DNA from 2 places in the Kocuria salina genome. Region 2 is predicted to be linked to the other one. Evidence: riboswitches for the same ligand, from Rfam matches in the RefSeq annotation. Region 2 holds a riboswitch; the other holds the start of a gene.
The links. Region 2 has a riboswitch for S-adenosylmethionine ahead of E7Z53_RS15540 (MetQ/NlpA family ABC transporter substrate-binding protein). Riboswitches for the same ligand answer to the same signal wherever they lie in the genome.

Region 1 (7,483 bases), on a different contig from region 2:
GAAGAAGTGCAACGACTCGCACCACAGCTCGACGCCGGCCGCCGCGGCCCGCCGGGACGCGCAGGCCAGCTCCCCGGCCACCGTGCGGATGTCCTCTTCGAGGGAGCGGACCGGCTCGTGGTCCAGCGCACCACAGGGCAGGACGAGGGCTTCGGCGCCGACAGCGGCCGTGAGCTCCAGGAGCATTTCCAGGTGCTCGGCGCGGTCCGCACGCCGGCGCTCGTCCAGCCCCGCGTTGAGATCGCCGACGTCCCCGTTGACCGAGCGCACGCGCAGCCCCGAGTTCTGCACATCGGCGGCAACCTGTTCGACGGCGACCGCGTCGAGCACGTAAGGGACGTGATCGCAGACCCCGGGCAGAGCACCCAGATCGATCTCCGCAAAGCCCAGGGCATCAATGGCACCCAGTGCGGTGGGCAGCGGTTGGTGCCGGAAGCTGATGGACGAACAGCCCAATCGGGAGGAGAACATGTGGTGCGGATCCTTGCTCTAAGCCATCAAAGATGGTGTGCCGTGCATCACGCTACTGCGGCTAACTGTTGACAGTCAACATCCATGACTCGATTGCACCTTCACAAGTTGGGACGGGAGGGTCCCAACTTGTCTGCGCAGAGATCAGGAACCGTTTCGCAGACGGCACCCACCGGGATCCAGCAGTCCACGCTCCACGCCTCGGTGAAGCTAGGGCCGGCACGGACCTCAGACCTGGAAGGCTGATGTCATGAACTCCTCGCAGTCCTCAACGGATCGGGCTACCACCTCAGCCCAGGACGGCACGTTCTCTGCCGCGCCAGACATCGCCACGCACGTCATCGTCCTCCCGGGAGGCGGGTACGCCGGTCACGCCGACAACGAGGCGGAGCCCATCGCCCGGTGGCTCGGAGAACTCGGACTGTCAACGAGTGTGTTCCGCTACCCGGTACACGCCATGCACCCGGCACCATTGGAAGCAGTACGGGCCGAGATCCGCCGGGTCCGGGAAAATGGTGCCGAACGGGTCGCCCTGCTGGGCTCGTCCGCCGGCGGACACCTGGCCGGTCAGGCCGCTCTGAGCGCTGCCCCATCCGCCCCGGAGCGAGTCGACGCGGTGATGCTCTGTTATCCGGTGGTGTCCATGGAGCTCGAGACCGACAAGGGCAGCCAACGAGAGCTTCTGGGCCCTGAGCCCAGTCCCGAGGCACGGGCCGCAACGTCCCTGGACCGCTTGGTGACGGCAACGGCTCCGCCCTTCTTTATCTGGCACACCGCCGACGACTCATCAGTGCCGGTGCAGCACTCCTATCTTCTGGCCCAGGCACTGGCACGCGCAGACATACCCCACGCCCTGCACGTCTTTCCTTCAGGGACGCACGGACTCGGGTTGGCCGAGGCCAGTGGGGAACCTGAAGCCTGGCCAGGACTGTGTGCAACATGGCTGTTTGCAATGGGGTGGCTGCGGTGATACCGGCATGGCAGCCCACCAATGTAGCCGAAGCGACTGAGCCGGCAAGGGGATAAAAGTACAGGTTTCTACCGTGGCCGGCCCCTAACCGGGCCATATGTAAAGCGGTGGTGCATTACCCCGACTGGATATCTTCCAAGGTGTGCCCCTGGCCGCTTCCACCCGCCCCAGTGTCTTGGCAGACACCCGCGCGATCACCGCTGCCGACCCACCGGGCAGGGCACCGCTGTCGTCGCTCTGACCATCACTGTCATCTGCGCCCGGCGACCGTCTTCGAGAGACTATTGAAACCATTTCAAGAGCGGCAACACCCGCACGTACCCCGATGGCCGGGTCGTGGGCCACCGCACCGGGCAAGTCAGGATGGTGCCCGTGATGACGACAGGCCCGTCTTGGCACTTCAGCACGTCGGACAGTGGGTTGGGGCGGCAGTTTGGTCCTGTCCGTTCCCGAGGCCGCTAGCGGGGACGATCCACTCGAGCGTCAGGCGGGGCTCGCCGCCGGGTCTTGAACGCTCCGGCTTGCTGTCACTTCGAGGGGGATCGCTCCGGAGAGCTCCGCTCTGATGATCTCCGCACCCGCAGCGAGAGCAATCATTTTGTCTCGCGCCACCTGTCGAGACAGTGGCGCCATGCCGCAGTTGGTGCTCGGATACAGCTTGTCCGCATCGACGAACCGGAGCACCTGCCGGAGGGTGCTGGCCACTTCCTCCGGGGTTTCGATCGCGTCGCTGGCGACGTCGATGGCCCCGACCATCACCTTCTTGCCTCGGAGCAGCTCGATGAGTTCGACCGGGACGCGGGAGTTGTGGCGTTCCAGGGAGACCATGTCGATCGTCGACTGCTGGAGGAGCGGGAATGACATCTCATACTGGCGCCACTCCGACCCGAGCGTCGCCTTCCACTCGGTATTGGCTTTGATGCCGTAGCCGTAGCAGATATGCACGGCCGTTGTGCTGCGCAGTCCCTCGGCCGCTCGCTCCAGCGCGGTCACGCCCCACTCTTTGAGGTCGTCGAAGAACACGTTGAAGGCAGGCTCGTCGAACTGGATGATGTCGACGCCCGCCGCCTCCAGCTCTTTGGCCTCCTGATTGAGGATCTTCGCGAACTCCCAGGCGAGCTTTTCGCGACTCCTGTAGTGCTTGTCGTAGAGGGTGTCGATCATGGTCATGGGACCGGGGAGCGTCCACTTGATGGGCCGGCTGGTCCGCGCGCGGAGGGCCTTCGCGTCGTCGAGGAAAACCGAGCGCTCACGGCCCACCGCGCCGACGACCGTCGGGACGCTCGCGTCGTAGCGGTCACGGATCCGCACTGTCTTCCGGTGTTCGAAGTCGACGCCGCTGAGATGTTCGATGAACGTGGTGACAAAGTGCTGGCGGGTCTGTTCGCCGTCGCTGACGATGTCGATACCCGCCTGGCGCTGCTCGTCCACGGCCAGGCTCAGCGCATCCCGCTTGCCCTCGCGCAGTTCCTCGCCCTCCAGCTTCCAAGGGGACCACAGCGTCTCACCTTCCGCGAGCCAGGAGGGCTTGGGCAGGCTGCCGACGATGGTGGTGGGCAACAGTGTGTTCATCGGTGATATTCCGTCTCTCGTCCGCAGTGGGCCGCGGCCCACTGCTCCAGGAGGGTCTGGTGTGGCTTCACGAAGTGCTCCTCCGTGAACTTCCCCTGCATGAGGGCCAGCTGACTGCGCTCCTCGCGGTCGTAGGCGATCTGCGTCACCGAGTGGTCCCGACTCTCCAGGCGCGGCCGGTAGGTCCGGCCCGCCGCCGCATTGGCGTTGTAGATCTCCGGGCGATAGATCTTCTGGAACGCTTCCATCGTGCTGATGAGACCGATGAGTGCCAGGTTGGAATAGTCGTTGAGGAGATCACCGCGGAAATAGAACGCCAGGGGTGCGACCGCGCCGCGGGGCATGAAGTAGCGGACCCGCAGTCCCATCTTCTCGAAGTATCGATCCGTCAAGGAGGATTCATCCTGCCGATACTCGACCCCGAGGATCGGATGGTGGTTCTCGAGCCGACGGTACGTCTTGGTGCTCGAGACGCTGATGCAGATCACGGGCGGCTGGGGGAACCGCTGCCGGTAGGCATCGGAGTCCAGGAAGTGCGTGAAGAGCTTCCCGTGCAATTCGCCGAAGTCATCGGGGATGCTGGACCGGGGCGCCTTCGCGTGGTGTTCCGGCAGCACCACGCTGAAGTCATAGTCCCGGAGGTAGGACGAGAAGTTGTTCCCCACGATCCCGTCGATGTGCACGTTGGACAGCGTGTCGAGGACCTGCACGTCGAGGACCTCGATCAGGGGGAACACCGCGTCGTCGCCGTCGGCGGCGAAGTGCAGGTCCACGGAGACGATCTCGATCTCCACGGCATAGCGATCCCGGCTGGGATTGTCCCAGTGGGCCAGGTCGTTGAAGCGATTGTTGATCATTGTCAGGGTGTTTCGGAGGTTCTGCCGACGGTTCTCGCCGCGGGCCAGGTTCGCGAAGTTCGTCGTGCTTCGGGAACTGGTCGACGGGCAGTAGTCCTCATCGAAGCGGGTCGTGCTGATATCGAACGTGAAGTCGTTCGGCGTGGTGGTCTGATGCATCGATTCCTCACTGTTGCCCGGGGGCCTGCCTCCCAGATCCGCACTCATCTCGAACGTCGTTCCCCGCTGCTCGTGCACTGCCCTCCCGAAGGTCGCCTCAGTCATGCTCCTGGCACCCCCGGCGTTGCCCGGACGACGTCGATCCAGGGTTCCGGGCTGCCGGTTCCCCGAGCCGCGCGGGCCCCAGCGGTGACGCGGCGCTGACCGGTCCGGGGCGGGTTGGACCCCCGGCTGTACTCGTGGCCGCCGCGCAGCACGCTGATGCCGTTCTGCACGAAGGTGCTGGTCTGGTAGATCGGCGACACGACCGCCCCGGTCAGAGGGTCCGGTGCCTGGCCGGCGTGCACCGCTGTCGTGTTGAAGCCCCGAGGGGCCGTCGGTGCAGTGTCCGTCTGTGCTGTGTCGTTCAGGAAGGTCATCTCAGCGCGCCTCCCCGGTCAGGGCCGAGGCCGGTACGGTGGCCAGCGCCCGGTCGAGGTCGGCGATCAGGTCCTCGGGACACTCCAGTCCGATGGACAGCCGGATCGTGGTCTCAGCGATGCCCGCGACCCGGCGTTGGTTGGGGGTGAGCCGGCAGTGCGTCATGGTCGCCGGGTGGCTGACCAGGGAGCGCACGTCCCCGATGTTCGCCACGAGCTGGAACAGCTCCAGAGCGTCGATGAACGGGCCGATGGCATCGGGGCCGGCGGCCAGGTCGAAGGAGAACACCGCGCCGGTGCCGTGCGGGAAGTCCCTCGCGGCGAGGGCGGCGCTGGGATGTCCGGGGATCGCCGGGTGGTGGACGCGCCCGACGGTGGGGTGCCGGGCCAGGTGCTCGGCGACCGTTCGCGCGGTCTCCTCCTGCCGGGTGATGCGGACGGCGAGGGTTTCCAGGCCCTGGATGAACTGGGCGGCGCTGGCCGGGGCGAGGGAGGGGCCGAGGTCGTGCAGGAACTTGCTGCGCGCCAGCGCCAGGTAGGCGCCGCGGCCGTGGCGGTCGATGAGTGCCTGTCCGCCGTAGCGGGCCTTGGGCCGGGTCAGTTGGGGCCACCGCTGCGGGGCTGCGCCGTAGTCGAAGGTGCCGCCGTCCACGATCGCCCCGCCGAGGACGGCCCCGTGCCCGCCGATGAACTTCGTGGCGGAGTGCACCACCACGTCGGCACCATGTTCCAGTGGCCGGTACAGGACCGGCGTCGCCAAAGTGCTGTCCACCACGACCGGGACCCCGGAGGCGTGGGCGATCTCCGCCAGCGCCGGCAGGTCCGGCACGGTGGCCAGCGGGTTGGTGATGGACTCCAGGAAGAACGCGCGGGTATCCGGCCGGATCGCCGCGCCCCAGGCTTGCGGGTCGGCCGGGTCGGCGAAAGTGACCTCGATGCCGAAGCCGGCGAAGGTGTCCGTCAGCAGGTCCACCGTCCCGCCGTAGAGCTGGCTGGAGGCGACCACGTGCTTGCCGTCGTGGAGCAGGGTCAGCAGGGACAGCGCGACGGCGGCTTGTCCCGTGGCGGTGCCGATGGCCCCGATCCCGCCCTCCAGGACCGCCAGTCGGTTCTCGAACACGGCGACCGTGGGGTTGCCCGTGCGGCTGTAGGTGAACCCGGGAGTCTCCAGCCGGAACATCGAGGCGGCCGTGGCGTGATCGGGGAAGCGGTAGGCCGCCGTTTGATGGATGGGCACGGCCACCGGCCGGTAGGGGGCCTCGGGCTCGTAGCCGGCGTGGACCTGTTGGGTGGCGTGGTGATTCATGCGATCCTCCATCGGTCCTGGCGGTAGCACCGTGCCCGCCGGTCCCGGTGTCCCAGGATCGGCTGGCTGGTTGCTGCGGCGTCGTCGAGCCAGATCTCTCGGCCGCTCTGGATGGTGTGGTGTGCTCATCCCACTCGATGGACGGCTCCGTAGTCCAACGGACGGTGGGGGCGGCCGTCACAAAACCACACGTCGGGACATACTCGGGCCGGGCGGTCGCGCTCGGCCGACGTCGGGCCGGGTTTGTGACAGGTTGTGACGGCCAGCCGCCCGGCCTTCATCGCGGGCTCAGTGATGTCCCGGCGGAAGACCAGGGCGTCATCGAGAGCATTGTGCGCGGAGAAGATGACGCCCGCCTGGGGGCGGGCATCATCAACGGCGTGGTGAACGGCGTCAATCGGATCCCGGGAGCCGTGCACGGAGCCATCGGATTCGTCCACCGGCACCGCAGGAGGGCTCGCCCCGGCCCCGCTCTTCGACCGTGGCAACCCGCAGCATATGACCAACGCTCATCGCAGCGACGCAGACCCGGAAGACACCTGCGCTGGTTCTCTGGCCACCCCATCCGTGCCACTGGCGGAGTGCTGAACCTCCGCAGATCGAGCATGTGCCCTCGGAACTACCCGATCTCCTCCACGACACTGGTGCCCGTGCCCGTTCGGGACTCCCATGCCCAGGACTCATGGAACCGGACTCGGCCATCAGCGAGTACTTCGATCGTGGACAGGCACTTTCCGCTGGCGGTCTCACCCGACACATTGAGATGGGCATAGCGGAACGCCAGAGTGTCGTCGGCGCGCGTGCCCACCAGAAACCCCTTGCGGACCGCTCCTCCGGCGTAGACCGCCCAGACCGTGCCGCCCTCCTGGTGATAGGTGAAGATCGTGGTGGAACCAACCTCACCCTCGGCCGTGTTGGTCACTCCGGTGAGCCGGCGTCCGTCGATTCGCACGGTCTTCGAGGTCTGTGTGGCGTTATCGTCCATGACGCCATGATGTCAGCACCTTCAGGAGCTCCCTCAGCGACTCGGACTGGCCAGAACAGCAGCGCCTCCGCAAGACGCCGACCCCAGCCCGGACCAGGCCCAACAGACCCCGGAGGTACCCCGATTGCAGCGTCGTTCTCGTGGACAGCGGCCGCTAACCGGGCCATATGTAAAGCACCGGGCGCCCATTTGCTGTACCGCCCCGACGGGAAGGCCTAAGGCTGCCCCAACGATTGAACCGTCCGCGGAAAGCATCGGAGGGGCTGTAGCCGTAGCTCCTGCCCGCTGGGGTCGACCTGGATGACCGGCCCAGGATATTTCGGCTCTCTCGGAACCCACCAGCCAATGGCGCCCGGCGGGGGCAGCCTGTGGCACCGGGTCCGTGGTGGGGTGCGCCTAGGCTCCGGTGACGACGCGGGTGAATTCGGTCCAGGTGTCGCTGTCGTTGCGGTAGGTGTAGCGCTGGTCGCTGCGGATGCGGCCGGCCTCTCCGGCGCGCAGGACCAGGGCGGACCCGCTGGTGATGATGATGAGTTCCCCGGCGTGGACCTGGTGCAGTTCTTCGGTCCCGGCCGTGTCCGGCTGGGCGTGGTAGGTGTCCCCCGGGGCCAGTCGCCAGGACCATAGTTCGGTGCGGGGAACGCTCTCGGTGGCGAGGAGCAGCACGGCCTCGCTGCCACGGTCCGAGCTCCACACGCGCACCGCTGCCCCGAGTCGCCCCCCGCTGGCTTCTTCCGCGGGGGT
Region 2 (7,483 bases):
CGCGTTCGTCGTCGTCACGATGGTGGTCGTGCTCCGGGCGTCGAAGTCCACGTCCACGGCGGCCGACTACTACGCCGGCGGCCGCGGCTTCAGCGGCACCCAGAACGGCCTGGCCATCGCGGGCGACTACCTCTCGGCGGCGTCCTTCCTCGGCATCGTGGGCGCGATCGCTCTCCAGGGCTACGACGGGTTCCTGTACTCCATCGGCTTCCTCGTGGCCTGGCTCGTGGCGCTGCTGCTGATCGCCGAGCTGCTGCGCAACACCGGCAAGTTCACGATGGCGGACGTCCTGTCCTTCCGCCTGCGCCAGCGCCCCGTGCGCGTCGCGGCGTCGATCTCGACCCTCGCGGTGTCCGCGTTCTACCTGCTGGCCCAGATGGCGGGCGCCGGCGCGCTGGTGTCGCTGCTGCTGGGCATCAGCTCGCGCACCGGGCAGTCGCTCGTGATCGTGGTCGTGGGCGTGCTCATGATCGTTTACGTCCTGGTGGGCGGGATGAAGGGCACCACCTACGTGCAGATCATTAAGGCGGTGCTCCTGGTCTCCGGCGTGGCGGTCATGACCGTCTGGATCCTGGCGCTCTACGGCTTCAACTTCTCCTCGCTGCTCGGTGACGCGGTCGCCGTCTCCGGCAACCCGGCCATCCTCGAGCCGGGCCTGCGCTACGGCGCCTCCGAGACCAGCAAGCTGGACTTCATCTCCCTGGGCCTGGCCCTCGTCTTCGGCGCGGCGGGCCTGCCGCACGTGCTGATGCGCTTCTACACGGTGCCCACGGCCAAGGAGGCACGCACCTCGGTGGTCTGGGCGATCGCCCTGATCGGCCTGTTCTACCTCTTCACCCTCATCCTGGGCTTCGGCGCGGCGGCCCTCATCGGCGCCGAGCGGATCCAGGCGGCTCCCGGCGGCGTGAACTCCGCGGCCCCGCTGCTGGCCTTCGAGCTCGGCGGATCCCTGCTGATGGGCATCATCGCGGCGGTGGCGTTCGCCACCATCCTCGCGGTCGTCGCCGGCCTGGCCATCACCGCCTCGGCCTCGTTCGCCCACGACATCTACACCAGCGTGATCAAGAAGGGGAACTCCGATCCCCGCAAGGAGCTGAAGGTCGCGAAGACCACGGTGGTGGTCATCGGCCTCGTCTCCATCGCGGGCGGCATCGGCGCCCAGGGCCAGAACGTCGCGTTCCTCGTGGCGCTCGCCTTCGCGGTCGCGGCCTCCGCGAACCTGCCGACCATCCTGTACTCCCTGTACTGGCGGCGCTTCACCACCCGGGGCGCGGTCTGGTCCATGTACGGCGGTCTGATCATCTCGGTGGGCCTCATCATCTTCTCCCCGGTCATGTCCGGCTCCGAGACGTCGATGATCCCGACGGCCGACTTCGCGTGGTTCCCGCTGCAGAACCCGGGCATCGTCTCGATCCCGGCCTCCTTCCTGCTCGGCTTCATCGGTTCCATGACGGAGCGCCGTCTCGAGGACCCGGTCAAGCAGTCCGAGATGGAGGTGCGCTCCCTCACAGGCATCGGCGCCGAGAAGCCCGTCGCCCACTGACGGCTTTCCCGCTCCCACTTGGGACGATCCACCGGCCCGCCCGAAGCCACGGCTTCCGGCGGGCCGGTCCGCGTCCGGGGGAGGGCGTCGATTGGCTAACGGAAACGGACAGGAGGCTGACCGTCGGCTAGGGTGAAGCGCAGAAGCAACCTCAGGGTATTCCTGGGATACTCGCCGGTTGCGTACAATAAAAGTCCCTCCCGGGACGGATAAGGAGCCATCATGGGAATCATCAGCTGGATCATCCTCGGCCTCATCGCCGGCGCCCTCGCCAAGCTCATCATGCCGGGCAGCCAGGGCGGTGGCATCATCATCACCATCGTCCTCGGCATCGTCGGAGCCCTCGTCGGAGGCTTCCTCGGCTCGCTGATCGGCATCGGGGACCTGGAGTCCGCGTTCGATATCGGCACCATCATCACCGCCGTCGTGGGAGCCCTCATCGTGCTCTTCATCTACGGGGCCGTCACCGGCCGCAAGGGCCGCGCCACGCGCTGACCCACCCCGTCGGTCGCCGAGGCCCCGTCCACCCTTCCCGGTGGACGGGGCCTCGGTCCGTTCCGCCCCCGCCGCGGCCACCCCGGGGCCACGGCACTGGGGGACCCGCTGGGGGATACTGGGGCCATGACGCCCCCCGCCTCCTCGCCCCGCACCCGCCCGACGCCCGAGCTGAGCGCCCTGGCCGCCGCCGGCCCCCGCCGGATCAGCGTCCTCGGCTCGACGGGCTCGATCGGCACCCAGGCGCTCGACGTCGTGCGGGCCGCCCGCGGACTCGAGGGGACGGACCCGTTCGCCGTGGTCGCCCTCGCCGCGGGAGCACGCCACCTCGAACTGCTGGCCGAGCAGGCCGTCGAGACCCGTGCCGCGCTCGTGGCGACCAGCGGCACCGGCCAGGACGCCGCCCGGCTGGCCGCCCTGATCGCGGACCGGGCCGCGTCCGCCGGGGCCGGGGGGTACCGCCCGGACGTCGTGCACGGACCCGACGCCGCGTCCGCGGCCGCCGCCCACCCCGACGCCGACCTCGTGCTCAACGGGATCACCGGCTCCATCGGGCTCGTGCCCACGCTGGCCGCGCTGCGGGCCGGGCACCGGCTCGCCCTGGCGAACAAGGAGTCCCTGATCGCCGGCGGCGCCCTCGTCAAGGCCGCCGCAGCGGCCACCGGGCACCCGGACGCCCTCATCCCCGTGGACTCCGAGCACTCCGCGCTGGCGCAGGCGCTGCGCGGCGGCACCGCCGGGGAGGTGGACCGGCTCGTGCTGACGGCCTCCGGCGGCCCGTTCCGCGGCCGGACCCGGGCGGAGCTCGAGGAGGTCACGCCCCAGGACGCGCTGCGCCACCCGACGTGGGACATGGGCCTGATGGTGACGACCAACTCCGCCACCATGGTGAACAAGGCGCTCGAGGTGCTCGAGGCCCACCTCCTCTTCGACGTGCCCCTCGAGCGCATCGACGTGGTGGTCCACCCCCAGTCGGTCGTGCACTCCATGGTCCAGTTCGTGGACGGCTCCACCCTCGCCCAGGCCTCGCCCCCGGACATGCGCCTGCCCATCGCCCTCGGCCTGGCCTGGCCGCACCGGGTGCCCGGGGCCGCCCTGCCGTGCGACTGGACGCGCGCCGCGGAGTGGACCTTCGAGCCCCTCGACCCGGTCGCGTTCCCCGCCGTCGAGCTCATCAAGGCGGCGGGGGAGCGGGGCGGGACCTTCCCCGCCGTGTTCAACGCGGCCAACGAGGAGGCGGTGCACGCCTTCCACGACGGCCGGATCCGGTTCCCCGCCGTCGTCGACACGGTCGAGGCGGTGCTGGGCGAGCACGACGACGTCGGCCCGCTGGAGCTCGAGGCCGTGCTGGCGGCCGAGCGCTGGGCCCGCGGGCGGGCCCGCGAGGTCCTCGCCCGCTGACCGGGCCGGGCCCGGCCCCGCCGCACGTGCTAGTCTGTAGGGCGGATGACGAGTCCCAGCGTGCAGCCCTGGCTTGCTGGGCGGCAACCCTCTCCCGTAGTGGGGTGCCCCAGGTGAACCATCCGGCACCGGCCGACGACGGCCGGCGGCAAGTACGGTCCGACCGCGCACGCGCCCTCCGGCGCGCCCTCGACCGTGGCCGCCGGACCCGTTGGCCCCGGTGGAGACCTCCGACACCCCGGACCCACGGAAAGGCACCACATGCGATCGCAGCGCCTCCCCTTCCTCGCCCTGGCCACGACCCTCGGCCTCGCCCTCACCGCCTGCGGCGGCTCCGCCGGGGAGTCCTCCGGCGAGGGCGTGCTGGCCGACGACAAGGTCACCATCGGCGTGGTGGGCACCGACCCGACCCACGACGCCCTCCAGCGGGTGGCCGAGGAGCAGGGCATCACCGTCGAGTACGTCGACTTCTCCGACTACAACCAGCCGAACCCCGCCACCGAGTCCGGTGACGTGGAGATGACCTGGTTCCAGCACGTCCCGTTCCTCGCCGACTACAACAACGCGGCCGGCGGCTCCATCACCCCGATCGGCTCGACCTCGATCTACCCGCTGGGCCTGTACTCCAACCAGTACGACTCCGTGGAGCAGTTCCAGGAGGGCGACGAGATCGCGGTGCCCAACGACGCCGTGAACCTCTCCCGGGCCCTGCTCGTGCTCGAGGCCGCAGGTCTCGTGGAGCTGAGCAGCGACACCCTCATCCCCACCGAGCTCGACGTCGACACCGAGGCCTCCACGGTGCGGGTCACGCCGGTCTCCGCGGAGCAGACGGTGCTCTCGCTCGACTCGGTGGCCGGCTCGGTCATCAACAACGACTTCCTCTCGCGGGCCGACATCGACCCGCAGTCCGCGCTCGCCCAGGACGACCCCGAGTCCGAGGGCTCCCGCGCCTACGTCAACCTCTTCACCACCACGGAGGAGCTCGCCGACGACGAGACCCTCCGGCAGGTCGCGGACCTTTACCACGAGCAGGCCGTGCTCGACGCCGAGATGGAGGAGACCAAGGACACCGCCGTGCCGCTGCAGCTGGAGCCGGAGGAGCTCCAGGAGCTGACCGCGCGCTACCAGCAGGAGCTGAAGGACCAGGAGCAGTGAGCGCGGCGGTCCCCGCCGGGCCGCCCGCACCCGGGCGCCCGGACGAGGTGCTCGTCTCCTTCCGCAACGTCTCCAAGACCTTCCGCACCGGCTCGGGGCGGGCGGCGCGCGAGGTGCTCGCGGTCGACGACGTCACCCTCGACGTCCGCCGCGGCGAGATCTTCGGCGTGATCGGCTACTCCGGGGCGGGCAAGTCCACCCTCGTGCGCCTGATCAACGGGCTCGAGCCCGTGTCCTCGGGCTCCCTGACCGTGGAGGGCTTCGAGGTGGCCGGCCGGCGCGAGACCGAGCTGGCGCCCGTGCGGCAGGAGATCGGGATGATCTTCCAGCAGTTCAACCTCTTCACCTCCCGCACCGTCGCCGGCAACGTCGAGTACCCGCTCAAGCGGGCCGGCTGGCCGAAGGAGAAGCGCCGGGCGCGGGTGGCCGAGCTGCTCGAGTTCGTGGGCCTCGCCGCCCGCGCCGGCAACTACCCGGAGCAGCTCTCCGGGGGGCAGAAGCAGCGCGTGGGCATCGCCCGCGCGCTGGCGACCAGCCCGAAGCTGCTCCTGGCCGACGAGTCGACGAGCGCCCTCGACCCGGAGACCACGCAGGAGGTGCTGCAGGTGCTGCAGCGGGTCAACCGGGAGCTCGGGATCACGATCGTGATCATCACCCACGAGATGGACGTGGTCCGCGCGATCGCCGACCGCGTGGCCGTGATGCAGGACGGGAAGGTCGTGGAGCACGGCTCCACCGTGGACATCTTCGCCCGGCCCCGCACCGAGACCGCCCGCCGCTTCGTCTCCTCCGTCCTGCACTCGGTGCCCGACGCCCGTGAGGTCGAGCGGCTGCGCCGCGCCCACCGGGGGCGCCTGGTGATCGTGGACGTCGGCGACGGCGTGGACATCGGCGGGGTGCTCTCGGACGGCGCCGCCCGCGGGGTCCGCTTCACCATCGCCTACGGCGGGATCAGCGTGCTCCAGGAGCAGTCGTTCGGGTCCCTGACCTTCGAGCTGACCGGTGCGGACGCGGCCGTGCAGGCCGTGGTCGACGAGATGTCCCGCATCACGACCCTGAGAGAGGTGGCCGCGTGAACGACTGGTCCGTCCTGGGACCCGAGCTGCTGTCCGCGCTCGGGGAGACCCTCTACATGGTGGCCGTCACGCTGCTGCTCGCCGGCCTGCTCGGTCTGCTCGTGGGCGTCGGCCTCTATGTCACCCGCCGGGGCAACATCCTGGAGAACCGGGCGGTGCACGAGGGCCTCAACCTCGTGGTGAACTTCGTCCGGCCGATCCCGTTCATCATCCTGCTGGCCGCGCTGGGACCGGTGACCCAGGGCGTCGTCGGGACCCGGCTGGGACCCAACGCCGCGATCTTCGCGATGACCATCGGGGCCATGTTCGCGGTGGCGCGCATCGTCGAGCAGAACCTCATGAGCGTGGACCCCGGGGTCGTGGAGGCGGCCCGCTCCATGGGCGTCTCCCGCGGCCGGATCATCACCACGGTGATCCTGCCCGAGGCGCTGGGCCCGCTGGTGCTCGGCTACACGTTCCTGGTCATCGGCATCACGGACATGTCGGCGATGGCCGGGGCCATCGGCGCCGGCGGCCTGGGCGACTTCGCCCTGCGCCTGGGCTACCAGCGGTTCAACGACGAGGTCACGTGGGCGGCGGTCGCCGTCATCGTGGTCCTGGTCCAGCTCGTGCAGGTGGTGGGCAACCGGCTGGCCCGCCGGATCCTGCGCCGTTGAGGCGCCCCGCCCCGCAGCCCACCGACGGCCGGTGCGCCTCCCTCCCGGGAGGGCACCGGCCGTCGTCGTGCCCTGGTGCGCCCGGTGCCCGACGTCCAGGATCGTGGTGCAGACTGGTCCTCGCCGTGCCGAGCGCACGGCCCCGACGTCCCCGGCGCCCGCCGGGGTCCCTCGACGATCCCGGGAGGTCCGACGGATGGGTGTCGTGCTGTTCCTCGTGGGCGTGCTGCTGGCCGCCGCCGCCATCGCGGTCTCCATCGCCCTCCACGAGATCGGCCACCTCGTGCCGGCCAAGCTCTTCGGCGTGCGCGTCACGCAGTACATGGTCGGCTTCGGGCGCACCGTGCTCTCCCGCCGGCGCGGCGAGACGGAGTACGGGCTCAAGGCGGTCCCGCTGGGCGGCTACATCTCCATGGTGGGGATGTACCCGCCGGCGCGCGTGGGCTCGACGGCCCGCGCCTCGAGCACCGGCGTGTTCCAGCAGATGGCGGCCGAGGCCCGCGGCGGCGCCGCGGACCAGCTCCTCCCCGGGGACGAGGACCGCGTGTTCTACCGGCTGCCCGTGTGGAAGCGGATCGTGATCATGCTCGGCGGCCCCGTGATGAACCTCCTGCTCGGGACCCTGTGCCTGGCCGTCCTGCTCTCCGGCTTCGGGACGGCGACGCCCACCACGACGGTCGCGTGGGTGTCCGAGTGCGTGGTGGCCGCGGAGCGCCAGGCCGCCGGGCAGACCGAGTGCCGGCCGGAGGATCCCCAGGCCCCCGCGAACGCCGCCGGGCTGCGCCCCGGGGACGTCGTCACGGCCGTCGACGGCGCCCCGGTCGGCTCCTGGGACGAGCTCACCGCCCGGATCCGGGACCGGGCCGGCGAACGGATCCCGGTGGTGGTCGAGCGGGACGGCCGGACCGTGTCCGCGGCGCTGACCCCCATCCTCTCCTCGCGGCCCGTGCTGGACGACTCCGGCGCCGCCGTGACCGGCGAGGACGGCGCCCCCCGCTACGAGGAGGTCGGTTTCATCGGCATCAGCCCCACGAGCGAGCCCGTCCGGCAGCCGCTGACCGCGGTGCCCGGGGCGGTGCTGGACGGGCTGCAGCAGATCGCCGGGGTGGTCCTGCACCTGCCCCAGCGGATCTACGAGGTGGGGGAGGCGGCGTTCT

Region 1: linked by a shared signal. The riboswitch ahead of E7Z53_RS16545 (O-acetylhomoserine aminocarboxypropyltransferase/cysteine synthase family protein) and the one ahead of E7Z53_RS15540 (MetQ/NlpA family ABC transporter substrate-binding protein) in region 2 are both predicted to bind S-adenosylmethionine.

What each region holds. Positions count from the first base shown of each region.
Region 1 covers NZ_SSSF01000009.1:129,387-136,869, forward strand. Annotated here, with positions in the region: gene E7Z53_RS16520 (sugar phosphate isomerase/epimerase family protein) at 1-471, opposite strand, end outside; gene E7Z53_RS16525 (alpha/beta hydrolase) at 722-1,441, shown strand; gene E7Z53_RS16530 (methionine synthase) at 1,925-3,013, opposite strand; gene E7Z53_RS16535 (DUF1852 domain-containing protein) at 3,010-4,029, opposite strand; partial or broken gene E7Z53_RS16540 (PLP-dependent transferase) at 4,233-4,448, opposite strand; gene E7Z53_RS16545 (O-acetylhomoserine aminocarboxypropyltransferase/cysteine synthase family protein) at 4,450-5,754, opposite strand; SAM riboswitch class I at 5,760-5,872, opposite strand; gene E7Z53_RS16550 (hypothetical protein) at 6,374-6,739, opposite strand; gene E7Z53_RS16555 (helix-turn-helix domain-containing protein) at 7,136-7,483, opposite strand, start outside.
Region 2 covers NZ_SSSF01000008.1:164,323-171,805, forward strand. Annotated here, with positions in the region: gene E7Z53_RS15525 (solute symporter family protein) at 1-1,543, shown strand, start outside; gene E7Z53_RS15530 (GlsB/YeaQ/YmgE family stress response membrane protein) at 1,766-2,038, shown strand; gene dxr (1-deoxy-D-xylulose-5-phosphate reductoisomerase) at 2,165-3,439, shown strand; SAM riboswitch class IV at 3,484-3,600, shown strand; gene E7Z53_RS15540 (MetQ/NlpA family ABC transporter substrate-binding protein) at 3,701-4,594, shown strand; gene E7Z53_RS15545 (methionine ABC transporter ATP-binding protein) at 4,591-5,670, shown strand; gene E7Z53_RS15550 (methionine ABC transporter permease) at 5,727-6,326, shown strand; gene E7Z53_RS15555 (M50 family metallopeptidase) at 6,523-7,483, shown strand, end outside.